DNA from 4 places in the Streptomyces sp. NPDC050263 genome. Region 3 is predicted to be linked to each of the others. Evidence: riboswitches for the same ligand, from Rfam matches in the RefSeq annotation. Region 3 holds a riboswitch; each other region holds the start of a gene.

What was found. A riboswitch is a leader RNA that binds a small molecule or an ion and turns the genes downstream of it on or off. The one in region 3 is predicted to bind cyclic di-AMP.
Positions count from the first base shown of each region.
Region 1: linked by a shared signal. The riboswitch ahead of AB0J04_RS43175 (transglycosylase family protein) and the one ahead of AB0J04_RS06030 (M23 family metallopeptidase) in region 3 are both predicted to bind cyclic di-AMP.
Region 2: linked by a shared signal. The riboswitch ahead of AB0J04_RS02235 (LysM peptidoglycan-binding domain-containing M23 family metallopeptidase) and the one ahead of AB0J04_RS06030 (M23 family metallopeptidase) in region 3 are both predicted to bind cyclic di-AMP.
Region 4: linked by a shared signal. The riboswitch ahead of AB0J04_RS08225 (M23 family metallopeptidase) and the one ahead of AB0J04_RS06030 (M23 family metallopeptidase) in region 3 are both predicted to bind cyclic di-AMP.

Region 1 is NZ_JBFAKW010000190.1:6,053-10,559, forward strand. It holds gene AB0J04_RS43165 (cytochrome P450) at 1-1,047, shown strand, start outside; gene AB0J04_RS43170 (transglycosylase family protein) at 1,237-2,328, shown strand; cyclic di-AMP (ydaO/yuaA leader) riboswitch at 2,535-2,703, shown strand; gene AB0J04_RS43175 (transglycosylase family protein) at 2,707-3,393, shown strand; gene eno (phosphopyruvate hydratase) at 3,731-4,507, shown strand, end outside.
Region 2 is NZ_JBFAKW010000003.1:118,735-123,241, forward strand. It holds gene AB0J04_RS02225 (tyrosine-protein phosphatase) at 1-34, opposite strand, end outside; gene AB0J04_RS02230 (alpha-galactosidase) at 282-2,357, shown strand; cyclic di-AMP (ydaO/yuaA leader) riboswitch at 2,662-2,819, shown strand; gene AB0J04_RS02235 (LysM peptidoglycan-binding domain-containing M23 family metallopeptidase) at 2,824-3,786, shown strand; gene AB0J04_RS02240 (SGNH/GDSL hydrolase family protein) at 4,038-4,507, shown strand, end outside.
Region 3 is NZ_JBFAKW010000009.1:20,903-25,409, forward strand. It holds gene AB0J04_RS06025 (PrsW family intramembrane metalloprotease) at 79-1,482, shown strand; gene AB0J04_RS06030 (M23 family metallopeptidase) at 1,571-2,608, opposite strand; cyclic di-AMP (ydaO/yuaA leader) riboswitch at 2,616-2,784, opposite strand; tRNA gene AB0J04_RS06035 (tRNA-Met) at 3,098-3,171, opposite strand; gene AB0J04_RS06040 (dihydrofolate reductase family protein) at 3,231-4,358, opposite strand; gene AB0J04_RS06045 (MarR family transcriptional regulator) at 4,444-4,507, shown strand, end outside.
Region 4 is NZ_JBFAKW010000012.1:84,852-89,358, reverse strand. It holds gene AB0J04_RS08235 (pitrilysin family protein) at 77-1,426, shown strand; gene AB0J04_RS08230 (pitrilysin family protein) at 1,423-2,811, shown strand; cyclic di-AMP (ydaO/yuaA leader) riboswitch at 3,038-3,236, shown strand; gene AB0J04_RS08225 (M23 family metallopeptidase) at 3,251-3,994, shown strand; gene AB0J04_RS08220 (GntR family transcriptional regulator) at 4,183-4,507, shown strand, end outside.

The sequences.
Region 1 (4,507 bases), on a different contig from region 3:
AAGGGCAAGACCGGCATCCCCGGTGAGCGCAAGGCCGAGCTGATGACGCATCTGCTGAACATCGACCCGCCGGACCACACCCGCCTGCGACGGCTCGTCAGCAAGGCGTTCACGCCCCGCCGTGTCGCCGAGTTCGCGCCCCGCGTCCAGGAGCTGACGGATCAGCTCATCGACCGGTTCGCGGCGAAGGGCGAGGCCGACCTCATCCACGACTTCGCCTTCCCTCTCCCCATCTACGCCATCTGCGACCTCCTGGGCGTCCCCCGCGAGGACCAGGACGACTTCCGGGACTGGGCGGGCATGATGATCCGGCACGGGGGAGGGCCCCGGGGCGGGGTCGCGCGGTCGGTGAAGAAGATGCGGGGCTATCTGCTGGAGCTGATCCACCGCAAGCGGGCGGAGCTGCCGACCGAACCCGCGCCCGGCGAGGACCTCATCTCCGGCCTCATCCGCGCCTCCGACCACGGCGAGCACCTCACCGAGAACGAGGCCGCGGCCATGGCCTTCATCCTTCTGTTCGCCGGCTTCGAGACGACCGTCAACCTCATCGGAAACGGCACCTACGCCCTCCTCACCCACCCCGAGCAGCGCGAACGCCTCCAACGGTCCCTCACCGAGGCCGACGGCGACCGCACCCTCCTGGAGACCGGCGTCGAGGAACTGCTGCGCTACGACGGCCCCGTGGAGCTCGCCACCTGGCGGTTCGCGACCGAGCCGCTCAGCATCGGCGGGCAGGACATCGCGCAGGGCGACCCCGTCCTCGTCGTTCTGGCGGCCGCCGACCGCGATCCGGCCCGCTTCGCCGACCCCGACAGCCTCGATCTGTCCCGCCGTGACAATCAACACCTCGGCTACGGCCACGGCATCCACTACTGCCTGGGCGCGCCGCTGGCCCGCCTGGAGGGCCAGACCGCGCTGGCCGCCCTCCTCACCCGGCTGCCCGACCTCCGACTGGCCGAGGACCCGGCCCAGTTGAGGTGGCGTGGCGGGCTCATCATGCGCGGACTGCGGACCCTGCCGGTCGAGTTCACTCCGGTACATGCCTGACCGGTTGTCAGCCGGAGTGTGACCATTCGGCGAGGCGAAGGTGACCGACCCTCAACTCTGTGATCTTCACGTGATCTGCGCGGCATTAACTTGTGACAAGTGATCGTGTGCCGATACGTTCGCTCGTCAGCGCGACGCGTCAGTCGCACCCGTCGCGCCGGTCACCGCTGTCCAGAGAAAGGCCCTCGCATGCTCTCCGGGAACGGTCGTCACCGTCGCCCCCGTCAGGCTCCGGCCCTCCTGGTCGCCGCCGGAGTGACCGGCTCCGCCATCGCCATCCCGCTGCTGGCCGCCTCCGGCGCGAGCGCCGCCGACGGCACGGTGTGGGACAAGGTCGCGCAGTGCGAGACCGGCGGCTCGTGGAGCGCCGTCGGCAAGGCCGACGGCGAGCGCGGCGGACTGGGCCTCACCCAGAAGCAGTGGGAGACGTACGGCGGACTCGACTACGCGACGAGCCCTGACCTGGCCAGCCGCAACCAGCAGATAGCCGTGGCGCAGAAGCTGCTCGCCGCCGAGGACGTCGGCGCGTGGGGCACCTGCGGGCTGACCTCCGGGCTCACCCAGGCGAACGGCGCGCTGGACGTGGACACCGGCGTGGCGGACGACTCGTCCGACTCGTCTTCCTCGTCCGGATTGTCCGACCTGTCCAAGGGGTTGGACGGAGACTCCTCGGACTCTTCGGGTTCCTCGGACTCTTCGGACTCTTCGGGCTCGTCGAGTGCCGACGGCAGCTCGACGGGATCGTCCGAGACATCCGACTCGTCCGCAGATTCTTCCAGTTCACCTCCCTCGTCCCCTTCGTCGCCTTCCTCCCCCTCGTCCTCCGCCGCCGCGGACGACTCCGCCGAGGTCGACGGCTCCCCCTCGGCGACGTCGGAAGCGGACGACTCGGGCAACTCGGACAAGTCGTTCCAGGATGCGGGCTCTTGGAGCCTCGTCGACACCGGCTCCCTCGGCTCCGGCAAACACCGCGGCGCGACCGCCGACGAGAGCGCGGCCCCGACCGCGGCCCCGGCCGCGGCCCCGACGACGAAGAGCGCCACCGGCCCGGCCGCCACCGCTGTGGACGGCGCCGCCGTGGACGGCACTGCCCCCGCCTCCACCGGCCGGCATGCCGCGGTCGCCTACGTGGTCCAGGGAGGTGACTCGCTCGTCTCCATCGCCGACTCCCTTGGCATCGACGGCGGATGGCAGGCCCTCTATGCCGAGAACAAGGACGTCATCGGCGCCGACCCGAGCGACATCGCCCCCGGTCAGACCCTCGACACAGCGGTTCAATAGGGCAGGAACGCACAGAAAAACGCCGGGAGTTCACGTCACACTTCGCTCCAGAATGTCCGGTTTGGTGAAAGTGTGGGATGAGTCTCAGAAGCCCTGATCGTCTTTGAATTTCCGCGGATCACGTGGCTACGGTCAAGGCCGCTCGGCAATCCGAGCCCCGGTCGTCGCAACGCCGAGTCCTGCCAGCGGCTGCCCGGGAACAGTCGTCGCGTCAAGCGCCGTAGGCAGGAGCGGGGGACCCAAGGTAAGTGCCGGGGACAGCGGTTGACGCTGGAACCGGCTCGGGGTGAAGCCGCGCACCGCGAGGTGCGCGGCCGGGCAACTCAACCGGCCCGAACCCGACAGCTCACCTCGCAGGCGTCGGTGAGGGGATCCACCATGCTGTTTTCCGGTAAGGGCAAGCACCGCCGTCCGTCCAAGGCCACCCGCGTCGCCGCGCTGGCCGGCGTCACCGGTGTCGCCATCGCCGCCCCGCTCATGGCGGCGGGCAACGCCTCCGCCGCCACCGCCGCCGAGTGGGACAAGGTCGCCCAGTGCGAGTCCGGCGGCAACTGGTCCATCAACACCGGCAACGGCTACTACGGCGGCCTGCAGTTCTCCGCCTCCACCTGGGCCGCGTACGGCGGCACGCAGTACGCGGCGCAGGCCAACCAGGCCTCCAAGGCCCAGCAGATAGCCGTCGCCGAGAAGGTCCTCGCGGGCCAGGGCAAGGGCGCCTGGCCGGTCTGCGGCACGGGCCTGTCCGGCGCCGCCTACGACGGCGGCAGCGCCGAGTCCTCCGGCTCCTCCGGCAGCGACACGAGCACCAGCACCCGCTCGACCGAGGAGCAGAGCGCCTCCCGCTCGACCGACCGCCCGGCCGCCTCCAAGACGGTCACCACCCCGACCGGCAAGAAGGTCGAGAAGGGCGACGGCGAGTACAAGGTCGTCAAGGGCGACACCCTCAGCTCCATCGCCGAGAAGCACAAGGTCGCCGGCGGCTGGCAGAAGCTGTTCGAGCTGAACAAGGACATCGTCGACGACGCCGACCTCATCTACCCGGGCCAGCAGCTGCACCTGAAGTGAGCCCCGGCTCCCGTAGCGGGCCCCCGCTCCCGAAGTGACATCCGGCTCCCAGGGAGGTCACAGCGCCCTCATGGGCGGGGTCCGCACACTGAAGACCTCGTGAGGGTCACCCCCCGTCCCCACGGGCCCCCCGCTCCGGTGCGTGTTCCCCCGTACGCGCCGGAGCGGGGTTTCTCTTTGGCTGTTTGTCACTTCCCCTTTGTTCCGGGCGGGAACAATGTGTACGGTCAGTTCGTCCACAGGGCGGTCGGTCGGCTGCCGACGCCCCTCGGGCGGTTAGGCTCTAGTCGCAAGGCCCACGGGCCCCGCACTCTCAGCGTCACATCCCAAGAAGGAGATGCTCGTGCCGTCCATCGACGTCGTCGTAGCCCGGGAAATCCTGGACTCCCGAGGCAACCCCACGGTCGAGGTCGAGGTCGGCCTCGACGACGGCAGCACGGGTCGTGCCGCCGTTCCGTCCGGCGCCTCCACCGGTGCCTTCGAGGCCGTCGAGCTCCGCGACGGTGACCCGAACCGCTACCACGGCAAGGGTGTCGAGAAGGCCGTCCTCGCCGTCATCGAGCAGATCGGCCCGGAGCTCGTCGGCTACGACGCCACCGAGCAGCGCCTGATCGACCAGGCCATGTTCGACCTGGACGCCACCGACAACAAGGGCTCCCTCGGCGCCAACGCCATCCTCGGCGTCTCGCTCGCCGTCGCCCACGCCGCCTCCGAGGCCAGCGATCTGCCGCTGTTCCGCTACCTGGGCGGCCCCAACGCGCACCTGCTGCCGGTGCCGATGATGAACATCCTGAACGGCGGCTCGCACGCCGACTCCAACGTGGACATCCAGGAGTTCATGATCGCCCCGATCGGCGCGGAGTCCTTCTCCGAGGCCCTGCGCTGGGGCGCCGAGGTCTACCACACCCTCAAGAAGGTGCTGAAGACCAAGGGCCTGTCCACCGGCCTCGGCGACGAGGGCGGCTTCGCCCCGAACCTGGAGTCCAACCGCGCCGCCCTCGACCTCATCGTCGAGGCCATCAAGCAGGCCGGTTACGTCCCCGGCGAGCAGATCGCGCTCGCGCTCGACGTCGCCGCGTCCGAGTTCTACAAGGACGGCAAGTACGAGTTCGAG
Region 2 (4,507 bases), on a different contig from region 3:
GCTCGGGCTCGGTCGACGGGATCTGCTGCGTCACAGGGCCTCCCCTCCTGTCGGGCCCGTCGGCGCGGCTCGTGGTGGCCGACGGGACACCCTCCAGGACGATACGACATGGCTTCCCCGGGCAACGGGTTGTCCACAGGCCGGCCGCCCGGACGTCCGCGCAGGTGAAGACTCGTTCGCGGACTCTTCGGCGGACTCGTCGGCCGAAAGTTGCCCAGGGGGCCGACCGCATTCGATGATGTTGGTGCTTGATCGCACCTGTTCGAATTAGTGGGGGTTTGATGCCCGAGATCGCCGACAACGGCCGTACCTGGCTCCTTTCGGGGCCCACGAGCAGCTACGCCCTCCATCTCACCGAGGCCGACGAGCTGGTCCACCTGCACTGGGGTCCGGGCATCGCGCTCGCCGACGCCGAGGCGCTCGCCGCGCTGCCGCCGTCGGAGCGGGGGGCGTCCTTCGAGTCCCCGCTCGACGGACGCGAGGAGTACCCCGTCGAGGGCGGCCCCCGCTTCGCGCGGCCCGCCCTGTCCGTGCGCACCGACGAACGGCGCGGCACCGAGTGGACCTTCGAGGCCCACGAGAGCGACGGCGACGAGCTCAGGCTGCGCTTCCGGGACGCCGGTCTCACCGTCACCCTGCACTACCGGATGCGCGGCGACGTCGTCGAGCGCTGGACGACCCTGCGCAACGACGGCACGCAGCCGCTGGAGCTGCTGCGCGCCGACTCCGCCACCTGGACCCTGCCCGAGCGCGAGGACTGGCGGCTGTCCCAGCTGCACGGCCGCTGGGCCGCCGAGTCGCGGCTCACGCGCTCCCCCCTCACCTACGGTGAGAAGGTCATCGGCAGCCGCCGCGGCCACACCGGCCACCAGCACCTGCCGTGGGTCGCCCTGGACACCGACGCGACCGAGGAGCGCGGCGAGGTCTACGGCTGCGCCCTCGGCTGGTCGGGCTCCTGGCGGATCGCCGTCGCGCAACTCCCCGACGCGCGCGTGCAGATCACCGGCGGCGCGGGCTACGACGACTCGGGCCTGCTGCGGCTGGCGGCCGGCGAGTCCTTCACCACGCCCGTCTTCGCCGGGCTGTGGAGCGACGCCGGCTTCGGCGGCGCGAGCCGCGCCTGGCACGCCTACCAGCGCGCGTACGTCGTCCCGGACGCCGAGCAGGACCGGCCGGTGCTGTTCAACTCCTGGGAGGCCACCTACTTCGACATCTCCGAGGAGCAGCAGGCGACCCTCGCCCGGCGCGCCGCGGCGATCGGGGTCGAACTGTTCGTCGTCGACGACGGCTGGTTCGGGGCGCGCACCGGCGACAACGCCGGGCTCGGCGACTGGCGGCCCAACCCCGACCGCTTCCCGAACGGCCTGAAGCCCCTCGCGGACTACGTGCACGCTCTCGGCATGCAGTTCGGCATCTGGGTCGAGCCCGAGATGGTCAACCCCGACAGCGAGCTGTACCGGGCCCACCCCGACTGGGTGCAGTTCCAAACGGGACGAAAGCGGACGGAGTTCCGCAATCAGCTCGTACTCAACCTCGCGCGAGAGGATGTCCAGGAGTATCTCTGGCAGCAGCTCCACGGGCTTCTCTCCAGTGCCCCCGTCGACTACGTCAAGTGGGACTTCAACCGCTGCTTCACCGACGCCGGCTGGCCGGACGACCCCTACCCGCAGCGCCTCTGGGTCGACCATGTGCGAGCCCTGTACGGCCTCCTGGACCGACTGCGGGCCGCCCACCCGGGCGTCGCCTTCGAGTCCTGCTCGGGCGGCGGCGGACGCATCGACCTGGGGATCATGAGCCGTACCGACCAGGTGTGGACCTCCGACAACACCGACCCGCTCGACCGGCTCGACATCCAGCACGGCTTCAGTCAGATCCACCCCGCCCGGGTCATGGCCGCGTGGGTCACCGACAGCCCCAACGCGCAGCTCAACGGCCGGACCAGCTCGCTGCGCTTCCGGTTCGTCAGCGCCATGGCCGGTGTGCTCGGCGTCGGCGGCGACCTCTCGGAGTGGGGCGAGGAGGAGTTGGCTCAGGCGCGGGAGTGGGTGGACCTCTACAAGGACATCCGGCCCCTCGTGCAACACGGCGACCTCTACCGGCTGCGTCCCCCGGCAGGCGGCCTGAGCGCCGTCCAGTACGTGCGCGGCGACGAGAGCGTCGTCCTCGCCTGGCTCCAGGCCCAGCGGTTCGGGGAGCCCGTACCGGCGCTCCGGCTGCGCGGACTCGACCCGACGGCGTCGTACGAATGCCGCGAAACGGGCGAAATCCACCGGGGTGCGGTGCTGTTGCACCATGGGCTGCGCACCGGCCTGAAGGGCGACCTCGATGCGACGGTTATCCGACTCCGTCGCATCTGAGCTTTCTGTCCGAATTGGATCCTTAATTCCAACTCGCTCCGGAATAAAGGATCCTGGAGGGCTGTCACGTGAGGAGCGTCATATCCGTGACCGTACGTCGTACGTCATGTTCACGTAATTCATGCGCTTTTCAAGGGTATTCAGTGAATCGCGGGCGTTTGGATTCACGGAGCGTGACCGGGAATTCTCGCAGCAGATCAAGAGAAATGCATTAGCCGTGCAACCTCTGCTTGTCCCCGTGCGTCTTGGTCGCTTACGTTCCACACCAATCCGGACGGATGCCTAATCCTGCCGCCGCCCGGAGTCCGCACACCCACCCGTCCACGGCAGGAGCGGGGGACCCACAGGCACAACCGCCTGTTCCGGTCCCGGAACAGGCTTGGGGTAAAGCCGCGCCTCGGCGCGGCCGGGCATCTCCAGCTCGCACCCGACAGCTCACCTCGCAGGCGCCGGAGAGGAATTCGCCATGCCCGCGAAGGGTAAGCACCGCCGTCCGAAGACCCAGCGCTTCACTCGTTCCATAGCCGTCGCCGGAACCGGCGGCGCAGCGCTCGCCCTTCCGCTCATGGGCGCCACCGGCGCCCACGCGGCCCCCGCCCAGTCCGCTTCCCAGTCGGTCGCGCAGACGGTTTCGGAAAGCGCCGTGCAGGCCGCTCCGGTCACCCGGAAGACCGCCGCCGCCAAGACCTACATCGTGCGGTCCGGCGACTGCCTCTCGAAGATCGCGGACGAGCAGAACGTCAGCGGCGGCTGGCAGAAGCTGTACCAGGACAACCGCGCGGCCGTCGGCGACGACCCCTCGCTGATCCACCCCGGCCTCAAGCTCTCGATCGGCAAGCGGGCCGCGACCGGCACGACCGAGTCGTCCGGTTCGTCCTCCTCTTCGGGCGGCTCGTCGTCGAAGTCCTCGACGTCCTCGAAGTCGTCGAAGTCCTCGAAGTCGTCCGACTCGAAGGCCTCCACCTCGTCCTCGTCCTCGAAGGCGACCACCCAGGCCGCCGAGAGCGGCACGAGCGCCTCCAGCGGTTACCGGCTCCCCGTGGCCGGCGCCTCCGTCGGCACCGCGTACCACGTGGCCGGCAGCATGTGGTCCAGCGGCTACCACACCGGTGTCGACTTCGTCGTGCCGACCGGCACCTCCCTCAAGGCCGTGGGCGCGGGCACCGTCGTCTCCGCGGGCTGGGGCGGCGCGTACGGCAACCAGGTCGTCATCAAGCTCGCCGACGGCTACTACGCCCAGTACGCCCACCTGTCGCAGCTGTCGGTCTCGGCCGGTCAGACCGTGACCGCGGGCCAGCAGGTCGGTCTCTCCGGCGCGACCGGCAACGTGACCGGCCCGCACCTGCACTTCGAGATCCGCACCACGCCGAACTACGGCTCGGACGTGGACCCGATCGCCTACCTGCGCTCGCACGGAGTCTCCGTCTAGAGCAGGTCCCGGTCGTCCGACCCCCGCTGACGACCCACCGCCTGACACGCAGCCGAAGGCCGGACCCCGATCCCCGGGTCCGGCCTTCGGTGTTTCCGTAGGCGTTTCCTTGATCGTTTCATTGCGCTGGTGTGGCATGCGTATGGCAGCCCCATGGCATCCGTTTTCGCCCCATCGACAGCCGGGCCAGAGTGAGTACACAGTGATCTCCGTCAGGGGGCAAGCGCTTTCTACCGCTCTTCGGAGGTCTCGTGTCCGGCATCGTCCACCGACGCACCGCCGTCTTCGAGTGCGCCGCGACCAGTGCCGTCCACACCCTGTGCGACGTCTCGTCGGTCACCGTGCCCGCGCAGGTGTACGTCTCCGTCGACGGCGGCCCCGAGCGGCTGTACGCCGTCGACCGCGGCGACCGCGGCGACCTCGGGATCACGGCGACCGGGCGGGGGCCGCACACGGCCGAGCTGTCCGTGAAGGACGTCTTCTCACGGGTGAACCGGTGGGCCCCGCCGCTGGAGTCGGGGGTCGCGCTGACCGGGATCCGCGGCCGCCTGCTGGAGCGACGTGCCGTGAGAGCACCGGAGTCGGTCTTCTACGGCGACTTCGTCACCCAGGGTGTCCTGGCGCTCTGCGCGGACGACGCCTCGGACTGCGCCGACGGGACGGCCGCCCACCCCACCCCGGTCGCCGACGCCCTGCACGCCTCGCTCGCCCAGGTAGGCTT
Region 3 (4,507 bases):
AGGCAGGCAACCGGCACGGGGATCGCTGACCCACCGACTCCGTCCACCACAGTCCCCTCCCTCGTTAGGGTCGATGCCGTGGCCATCAGTCCCCCGTTCCCGCCCTATCCGCCGCATCCGCCGCATCCCGGCGGGGCGCCCGAGGACGGCGTCCTCCGGCACGCGCACTGGTGGCAGCACAGAGGGGTGCGGTACGGGGCGCTGATCACGCTGCTCGCGCTCTCCGGCCTGGTCATCCTGGCGTTGGTGCGCGAACAGACCGGCTCGGAGGGCTTCCTGGTCGGGCTCGGGCTGGCCGTGCTGCCGGTGCCGTTGCTCGTCGCCGCCTTCCGGTGGCTCGACCGGGTCGAGCCCGGGCCCTGGCGGAACCTGGTCTTCGCCTTCGCCTGGGGCGCGTGCGCGGCGGCGCTGATAGCCATCGTCGCCAACAGCTTCGCGACGAGATGGATAGCGATGGCGACCGCCGACCCGTCCAGCGCGGACACCCTGGGGGCGACCGTCATAGCGCCGGTCGTCGAGGAGTCCGCCAAAGCCGCCGCCGTCCTGCTCGTCTTCCTCTTCCGCAGGCGGGACTTCACCGGGATCGTCGACGGCGTGGTCATCGCCGGGGTCACCGCCACCGGCTTCGCGTTCACCGAGAACATCCTCTACCTCGGCACCGCTTTCGGCACGGACCAGCTGACCGGCGACAGCGGCATCTCCTCCGTCACCGCCGCGACCTTCTTCGTGCGCGTCGTCATGTCGCCGTTCGCGCACCCCCTGTTCACCGTCCTGACCGGCATCGGCTTCGGCATCGCCGCGCTCTCCGGGGACCGTCGGCAGCTGCGCCGCGTGCTGCTCCCGTTGGCCGGGCTGCTCCTCGCCATGGGCATGCACGCCCTGTGGAACGGCTCCTCGTCGTTCGGCGAGTTCGGCTTCTTCGCGGTGTACGTGGCGATCATGGTGCCCGCGTTCGGGCTGCTCACCTGGCTCGTGGTGTGGACCCGCCAACGTGAGCTGCGCACCGTGCGCGAGGAGCTGCCCGCCTACGCGGCGGCCGGCTGGCTCACCCCGGCCGAGCCGTTCGCACTCGGCTCGATGCGGGCCCGGCGGCTGGCCCGCGGATACGCCGGACGCCACCTGGGCCGGCCGGCGGCGCGGGAGGTGGCGCGGTACGAGGCGTACGCGACGTCCCTCGCCTTCCTGCGGCATCGCGGCCGGCGGGGGCGGGGAGACGCCGACTTCGTCCTCCGGGAACGGGAGCTGCTGAACGAGCTGTGGCGCCGGAAGGACGTCGCCCGGCCCGCGCTGGACCACGCGGCCCGGATGACGGCCCCTCCGGTACCCGTACGGATGGCTGCGCCGCCCTGGCCGATGTACGGGGCCCACGGGTCGTCGTACGGGTCGTACGGGCACCCCCAGGGGCACCACCCCGGGTACCCGGCAGGGCCGGCGTACGGGTATCCCGCAGGGCCGTACCCCGCCCCCAACCCCTACCGATAAGTTTCGAACGCCCTACAGCCCTGACGTCGGGGGTGGCCGTCAGGGCTGTAGGAAGTCGGGTCGGGAGCCGGCCGGGGGCCGGGAGGTCTCAGGGGTTGAGGCCCTTGCTGCGCAGCCAGGCCGCCGGGTCGATGCCGTCGGAGCCGCCGTCCGGGTGGACCTCGAGGTGGAGGTGGGCCCCGGTGACGTTGCCGGTGGCGCCGACGCGGCCGATCACGTCACCGGTGCCGACCTTCTGGCCGACACTGACGCTGATCGACGACTGGTGGCAGAACCAGACCTCGGTGCCGTCGTCCAGCGTGAGGATGGTGCGGTAGCCGTAGGAACCGGCCCAGCCCGCCTCGGTGACGGTGCCGCTGTGGACGGCCTTGATGAGCGTGCCGGTGGGCGCGGCGAAGTCGAGGCCCGTGTGGTAGCCGGAGGACCAGAGGGAACCGGCCTGACCGAAGGTCGAGGTGATCGTGTACGAGGAGGTCGGCAGCGTGTACTGCGTGGCCAGTTCGGCCAGGCGCGCGGCCTCGGCCTTCTTGGCGGCCTCGTCGGCGGCCTTCTTCTTCGCGGCGGAGGCCTTGGCCTCCGCCTCCTTCTCGGCCTTGGCGACGGCGTCGGCCTGGGCCTTGGCCGCGGCGGCAGCGGCGGCCGCTGCCGCCTTGGTCTCGAGCTGGGTCTGCTGCGACTCGGCCTGCGCCATGATCCGGCTGCGCAGGGCCTCGCCGGCGTCGGTGGCGCTCTCGCCGGTGTCGGTGGCGGGCGCCTCGGACCCGAAGTTGGCGAGGGCGGGCGCGGCGTCCTCGGCCGGCTCGTCGTCGGAGATGAGGGAGCCCACGTTGGGCAGGTCCGGCATGGAGATGGAGACCGGGGCCTTGCCGGTGTTGGCGCTGGCCATGCCGCCCGCGCTGACGGCGGCTATGACGCCGACGCCGAGGACGGTGGAGCTGCGGGCGAACCCGCCGCCGCGCTGCTTGGCGACGCGGTGCTTGCCGCGTACCGGGCGAATGGAATCCGCGGTGGGGTTCCACTCCTCCCAGGGGCCCTCGTCGGTGCGGACGCTGCCGTAGGCCAAGGTCTCTGCGGACCGCTGGCTCGGCACGAACGGGGCTTCTGGGGCAGGCCGGTTGGACGCCACGCGGGCGTACTCCTTTCCTTCCGTCGCCTACCGGGTTAGCTGACGGGTTCGGAGCGGGAAGGTCTCCTACGCGCGTAAACCGGTCGTGGGCTCTGCGAGCTCACGACGGCTTCCGCGAGATTCACCCCAAGGTGGTGGTTCCCCGGTTCCCTTGCGGGATTCGGCAGTGCGCACGGAGCCGACTCTTGTGCCGGCTGGGACGACCGCGCTGCGTTATCGAACGTTAATAGACCCGGGGTCGGGATTCCAAGCTCTTCTGCTTGATCAACAACATTTCCGGCCTGGACTTTCGACCCATGACCGGTGAAAAACGGGCGAGTTGGCCGGGCTCAGCAATTACACAGGCATTGACAGGACGTCAGCCGCTGCGCGGAGGGGGATCACGCGCTCACCTGCAGTGACGACCGCGACGACCGCCCTGCCGGAGGAAACCGGGAAAAACACCGAGGGCCGGAATCCATGTTCTGGATTCCGGCCCTCGGCCTTCAGTAGCGGGGACAGGATTTGAACCTGCGACCTCTGGGTTATGAGCCCAGCGAGCTACCGAGCTGCTCCACCCCGCGCCGTTGAACACAACTGTACGCCATCAGCGGGGCCGCAAACACCACGGTTGCGCAGGGGGTCACAGGAGGTGGCGGTTCGGGGCCTTCGCCCGCTCCTCGTACTCCGGGAGTACGAGGACGTCGACGCCCTCGGCCGTCAGCAGTCCGGTGCCGTCCGCCTCCGTCACGAAGGTGTCCGGCTCACGCCAGGCCGTGACCACCCGGCGCACTCCCGCGTCGAGGATGAGACGGGCGCAGGGCGCCGGGCGCGAGGAGCGGCGGGCGCACGGTTCGAGGCTGCTGTAGACGGTGGCCGTGGGCAGCCGGGGGTCGGCCGGGTCGAGCTTCCCGAGGGCCGCCTCCTCGGCGTGCACGACCGGGTCGCCGGCCTCTCGGGAGTGACCGCGCGCGAGTTCCGTGCCGTCGGCGGCGACGATCACCGCGCCGACGCTGAAGGCGGTCACCGACGGCGGACAGTCGGCCGCCAGCTCGCAGGCGAGGGCCAGCCAGTGCCGGTCGGCGGCGACGGGCAGCGGTCCGGCCCCGGGGGCGGTGGGCTCGTAGCGGTGCAGGACGACGTCCTCGATGCGCCGCGTCTCCAGCAGGCGCAGGCGGCCGCCCTGGTAGCCGCCCGGCCCGAAGAGGCGGGGCGCGTCCGGGTCGCCCACGAAGAGCGGGGCGAGGACGAGCTGGAGTTCGTCGGCGAGGCCCTGCCGGAGCAACTGGGTGTGGATGATTCCGCCGCCCTCGACCATGAGCCGCCGCACGCCGCGCACGTCGTGGAGGTGTTCGAGGAGGCGGCGCCAGTCCAGTTCGGGGCCGAGCGCGACGACGTCCGCGGCGATGCCGAGCGCGCGGGCCCGCTCGGCGCCCTTCTCCGTCGTGTACACGACCTTCTCGCCGCCGGTGTGCCAGAAGTTCGCGGCGGGATCGAGGTCGCCGGAGCCGCTGACGGTGACCTTGAGGGGGTACGGGGGAAGCCCGGCGGCGACCCGGGCGGCGCGGCGCTCGGGGGAGTTCACGAGGAGCCGCGGGTTGTCGGCGCGGATCGTGCCGGCGCCGATGAGGATGGCGTCGACGGAGGCCCGTACCTCGTCGACGCGGTCGAAGTCGGCGGGGCCGGAGAGGAGCAGGCGCTCGGGCGTGGTGTCGTCCAGGTAGCCGTCGAGGGAGACGGCGGCGGACAGCAGGACGTACGGGTACGGCATCGACGCACTCCCCGGGATGGGTCCGACGGCGGTCTCGGCCGGACCGGGCCTTGGTTCAAGTTTGAAACAAACCTACACTGGACGCATGACGACTCGCTGGCTGTCCCCCGAGGAGCAACGCGCCTGGCGCGCGTACGTCGCCGGCTACC
Region 4 (4,507 bases), on a different contig from region 3:
ACGCTTGCATACAGTGGCAGGACCGGCAGGAAAACCGCGGTTTCGACGACCGCGTCCGCGATCGGAAGGGACGTACATGCCCATGGGTCACACGGCCACAGACCAGGCAGGCTCCGGGGGCCTGAAAGCGACCGAGCACCGTCTGGCCAACGGCCTGCGCGTGGTGCTCTCGGAGGACCACCTGACCCCCGTCGCGGCGGTGTGCCTCTGGTACGACGTGGGCTCGCGCCACGAAGTCAAGGGGCGTACCGGCCTTGCTCACCTTTTCGAGCACCTGATGTTCCAGGGATCCGGCCAGGTCAAGGGCAACGGCCATTTCGAACTGGTCCAGGGCGCGGGCGGCTCGCTCAACGGCACCACCAGCTTCGAGCGCACCAACTACTTCGAGACCATGCCCACCCACCAGCTGGAGCTCGCCCTCTGGCTGGAGGCCGACCGCATGGGCTCCCTGCTCACCGCGCTCGACGACGAGTCGATGGAGAACCAGCGCGACGTCGTCAAGAACGAGCGCCGCCAGCGCTACGACAACGTCCCCTACGGCACCGCGTTCGAGAAGCTGACCGCTCTCGCCTACCCGGACGGCCACCCGTACCACCACACGCCGATCGGCTCGATGGCCGACCTGGACGCGGCGACGCTGGAGGACGCGCGGGCGTTCTTCCGCACGTACTACGCGCCCAACAACGCGGTCCTGTCCGTGGTCGGCGACATCGACCCGGAGCAGACCCTCGCCTGGGTCGAGAAGTACTTCGGCTCCATCCCCGGCCACGACGGCAAGCCCGCTCCGCGCGACGGCGCGCTGCCCGAGGTCATCGGCGGGCAACTGCGCGAGATCGTCGAGGAGGAGGTGCCGGCCCGCGCCCTGATGGCCGCCTACCGGCTGCCCGAGGACGGCACGCGTGCGTGCGACGCCGTCGACCTGGCGCTCACCGTCCTCGGAGGCGGCGAGTCCTCCCGGCTCTACAACCGCCTGGTGCGTCGCGACCGTACGGCGGTGGCGGCCGGCTTCGGCCTGCTGCGGCTCGCCGGAGCCCCCTCCCTGGGCTGGCTGGACGTGAAGACGTCCGGGGACGTCGAGGTGCCCGTCATCGAGGCCGCCATCGACGAGGAGCTCGCGCGGTTCGCAGAGGAGGGCCCGACGGCCGAGGAGATGGAGCGCGCCCAGGCCCAGTTGGAGCGCGAGTGGCTCGACCGGCTCGGCACGGTCGCCGGCCGCGCCGACGAACTGTGCCGGTACGCCGTCCTGTTCGGCGACCCGCAGCTCGCCCTCACCGCCGTCCAGCGGGTGCTGGACGTGACGCCCGAGGAGGTGCAGGAGGTCGCCAAGGCCCGCCTGCGCCCCGACAACCGCGCGGTGCTCGTCTACGAGCCGACCGCCGCCGAAGCCCCCGCCGACCAGGACGAGAACGAGGAGGCGGCCCGGTGACCGAGCTCGCCACGATGGACTTCCACCCCCAGCCCCGGGCGGGCGAGGCCAAGCCGTGGGCGTTCCCGGCGCCTGAGCGCGCCGCGCTGGCCAACGGCCTGACGGTCCTGCACTGCCACCGCCCCGGCCAGCAGGTCGTCGCCGTCGAGATCCTCCTCGACGCCCCGCTGGACGCCGAACCGGCCGACCTCGACGGCGTCGCCACGATCATGGCGCGCGCGTTCTCCGAGGGCACCGACAAGCACTCCGCCGAGGAGTTCGCCGCCGAACTGGAGCGCTGCGGCGCCACCTTGGACGCGCACGCCGACCACCCCGGCGTCCGGCTGAGCCTCGAAGTGCCGGCCTCGCGCCTGCCCAAGGGCCTCGGCCTCCTCGCCGACGCGCTGCGGGCGCCCGCGTTCGCCGACAGCGAGGTCGAGCGCCTCGTCCGCAACCGGCTGGACGAAATCCCGCACGAGCTGGCCAACCCCTCCCGGCGCGCGGCCAAGGAGCTCTCCAAGGAGCTGTTCCCGGCCACCGCGCGCATGTCCCGCCCGCGCCAGGGCACGGCGGAGACGGTCGAGAAGATCGACTCCGCGGCGGTACGCGCCTTCCACGAGAAGCACGTCCGCCCCGCCACGGCCACCGCCGTGGTCGTCGGCGACCTCACCGGCGTCGACCTGGACGCGCTGCTCAGCGACACCCTGGGCGCCTGGACGGGCTCCTCGGCCCAGCCGCGGCCCGTGCCGCCGGTGACCGCCGACGACACCGGCCGGGTCGTCATCGTGGACCGCCCCGGCGCCGTCCAGACGCAGCTGCTGCTCGGCCGTATCGGCGCCGACCGGCACGACCGCGTGTGGCCCGCTCAGGTGCTCGGCACGTACTGCCTCGGCGGCACTCTCACCTCCCGTCTGGACCGCGTCCTGCGCGAGGAGAAGGGCTACACCTACGGCGTCCGCGCCTTCGGACAGGTCCTGCGGTCCGCTCCGGACGGCTCCGGCGCCGCGATGCTCGCCATCAGCGGCTCCGTGGACACCCCGAACACCGGTCCCGCGCTCGAGGACCTCTGGAAGGTGCTGCGCACCCTCGCCGCCGAGGGGCTGACCGACGCCGAGCGTGACGTCGCCGTGCAGAACCTGGTCGGGGTGGCGCCGCTGAAGTTCGAGACCGCGGCGGCCGTCGCGGGCACGCTGGCCGACCAGGTCGAGCAGCACCTGCCCGACGACTTCCAGGCGACGCTGTACCAGCAGCTCGCCGCGACCGGCACGGTGGAGGCCACCGCGGCGGCCGTGAACGCCTTCCCGGTGGACCGGTTGGTGACCGTCCTGGTGGGCGACGCGGCCCAGATCAAGGCACCGGTCGAGGCCCTCGGCATCGGCGAGGTGAAGGTGGTGTCCGCGGAGTAGGCCGAAGAGCCGGCCGCCGAGCAGTCCGCGGCAACGGCACGCGCGTGTAGGGGCCCTGGTCGACGGAAGCGTCACCAGGGCCGCTAGATGTCCGAATTGGGGCGGAGGTTGCCTGTCTGCCCTGTGGGATGCGCTACAAAAACCGGGATTCGTTTGAGGATTGAAACCCGCCCCGCTTAGCTTCGTGCGGGCTGTCCGTCAGGCAGTGCGCCGCAGCCGCGGCACCGGACAGTCATCGCCGAGTCCCCGTACGGCGCGAGCCAGGGGAGCCGGGGACCCTCCCTCCTGTCGCCACCTTCGCGGCTGGAGGGGCCCAGAAGTCCCTGGGGTGAATCGGACGCCCGCGCGAGTCGCGAGGGGGTCCGTAGGAGACCTTCCTGCTCCGAACCCGTCAGCTAACCCGGTAGGCGAGAGGGAAGGAAAGGACACCCCCAACTTCATGGCGATCACCTGCGCCACCGGGAAGCACCGTCGGCCCAGCCGGATGCAACGGACCACCGTTCGCGCGGCGGGCGTCGCGGCGCTCACCACCACCGGTGTCATGGCCACCGTCGCCTCCACTCCGGCCTTCGCCGCCGAGCCCACGCCCGAGCAGACCGGGCTGATCCCCGTCGTCACGGTCGGCGAGTCCGTCGCCGAGCAGCTCGACGACCAGGTCGCGGTGCAGAAGCAGGCCGCCTTCGAGGAGGCCGCCCGCGAGGCCGCCGCCAAGAAGGCCGTGGAGGAGCGTGAGGCACGCGTGCGTGCCGCCCGCGAGGCCGAGCGCAAGCGCCTCAACGCTTTCGTGCTGCCGATCACCGGGTCCTACGTGTCCACCGGCTACCAGGCCAGCAGCTCCCTGTGGTCCTCCGGCAGCCACACCGGCATCGACTTCCACGCCTCCAGCGGCACCACGGTGCACGCGGTCGGCCTGGGCACCGTCGTCGAGGCCGGCTGGGCCGGGTCCTACGGCTACCAGGTCGTGATCAAGATGAACGACGGGACGTACACCCAGTACGGTCACCTGTCGTCCATCGAGGTGTCGGTGGGCCAGCAGGTCACCCCGGGCCAGCGGATCGCCCTCTCCGGCGCGACCGGCAACGTCACCGGCCCGCATCTGCACTTCGAGGCCCGCACCACCGCCGAGTACGGCTCGGACATCGACCCGGTCGCCTATCTCCGCAAGCACGGCGTGAACGTCTGACGACGCACGGCGACAGATCGTTCGGCCCCGGCCCTCCCGGCCGGGGCTTTCGTCGTTTTCGAGATCCCGCTGTCCAAAAAATATCCACGGATTCCAGCCCGCCATCGGAAATTCCCGCTGATTGCAATAGAGTCACGGAACACACGTCAATCATCGACGTTTCACGGGGATTAAGGCGGAGGTCCGTCATGCGTATTCCGGCGCACTCGGTGTGCACGGCCATCCGGGACGACATCGTCTCGGGTGTCTACGAGCGCGGCAGCCGCCTCACGGAGGAACTCCTCGCCCGCCGCTACGGCGTCTCCCGTGTGCCCGTCCGGGAGGCGCTGCGCACGCTGGAGGCGGAGGGCTTCGTCGTCACGCGGCGGCACGCGGGCGCGTGCGTCGCCGAGCCGACCGAGCAGGAGGCCGCGGACCTGCTGGAGATGCGCATGCTGCTGGAGCCGCTCGGCGCCTCCCGGGCCGCCCAGCGCCGCACCGAGGCCCATCTGAAGGTGCTGCGCGGTCTCGTCA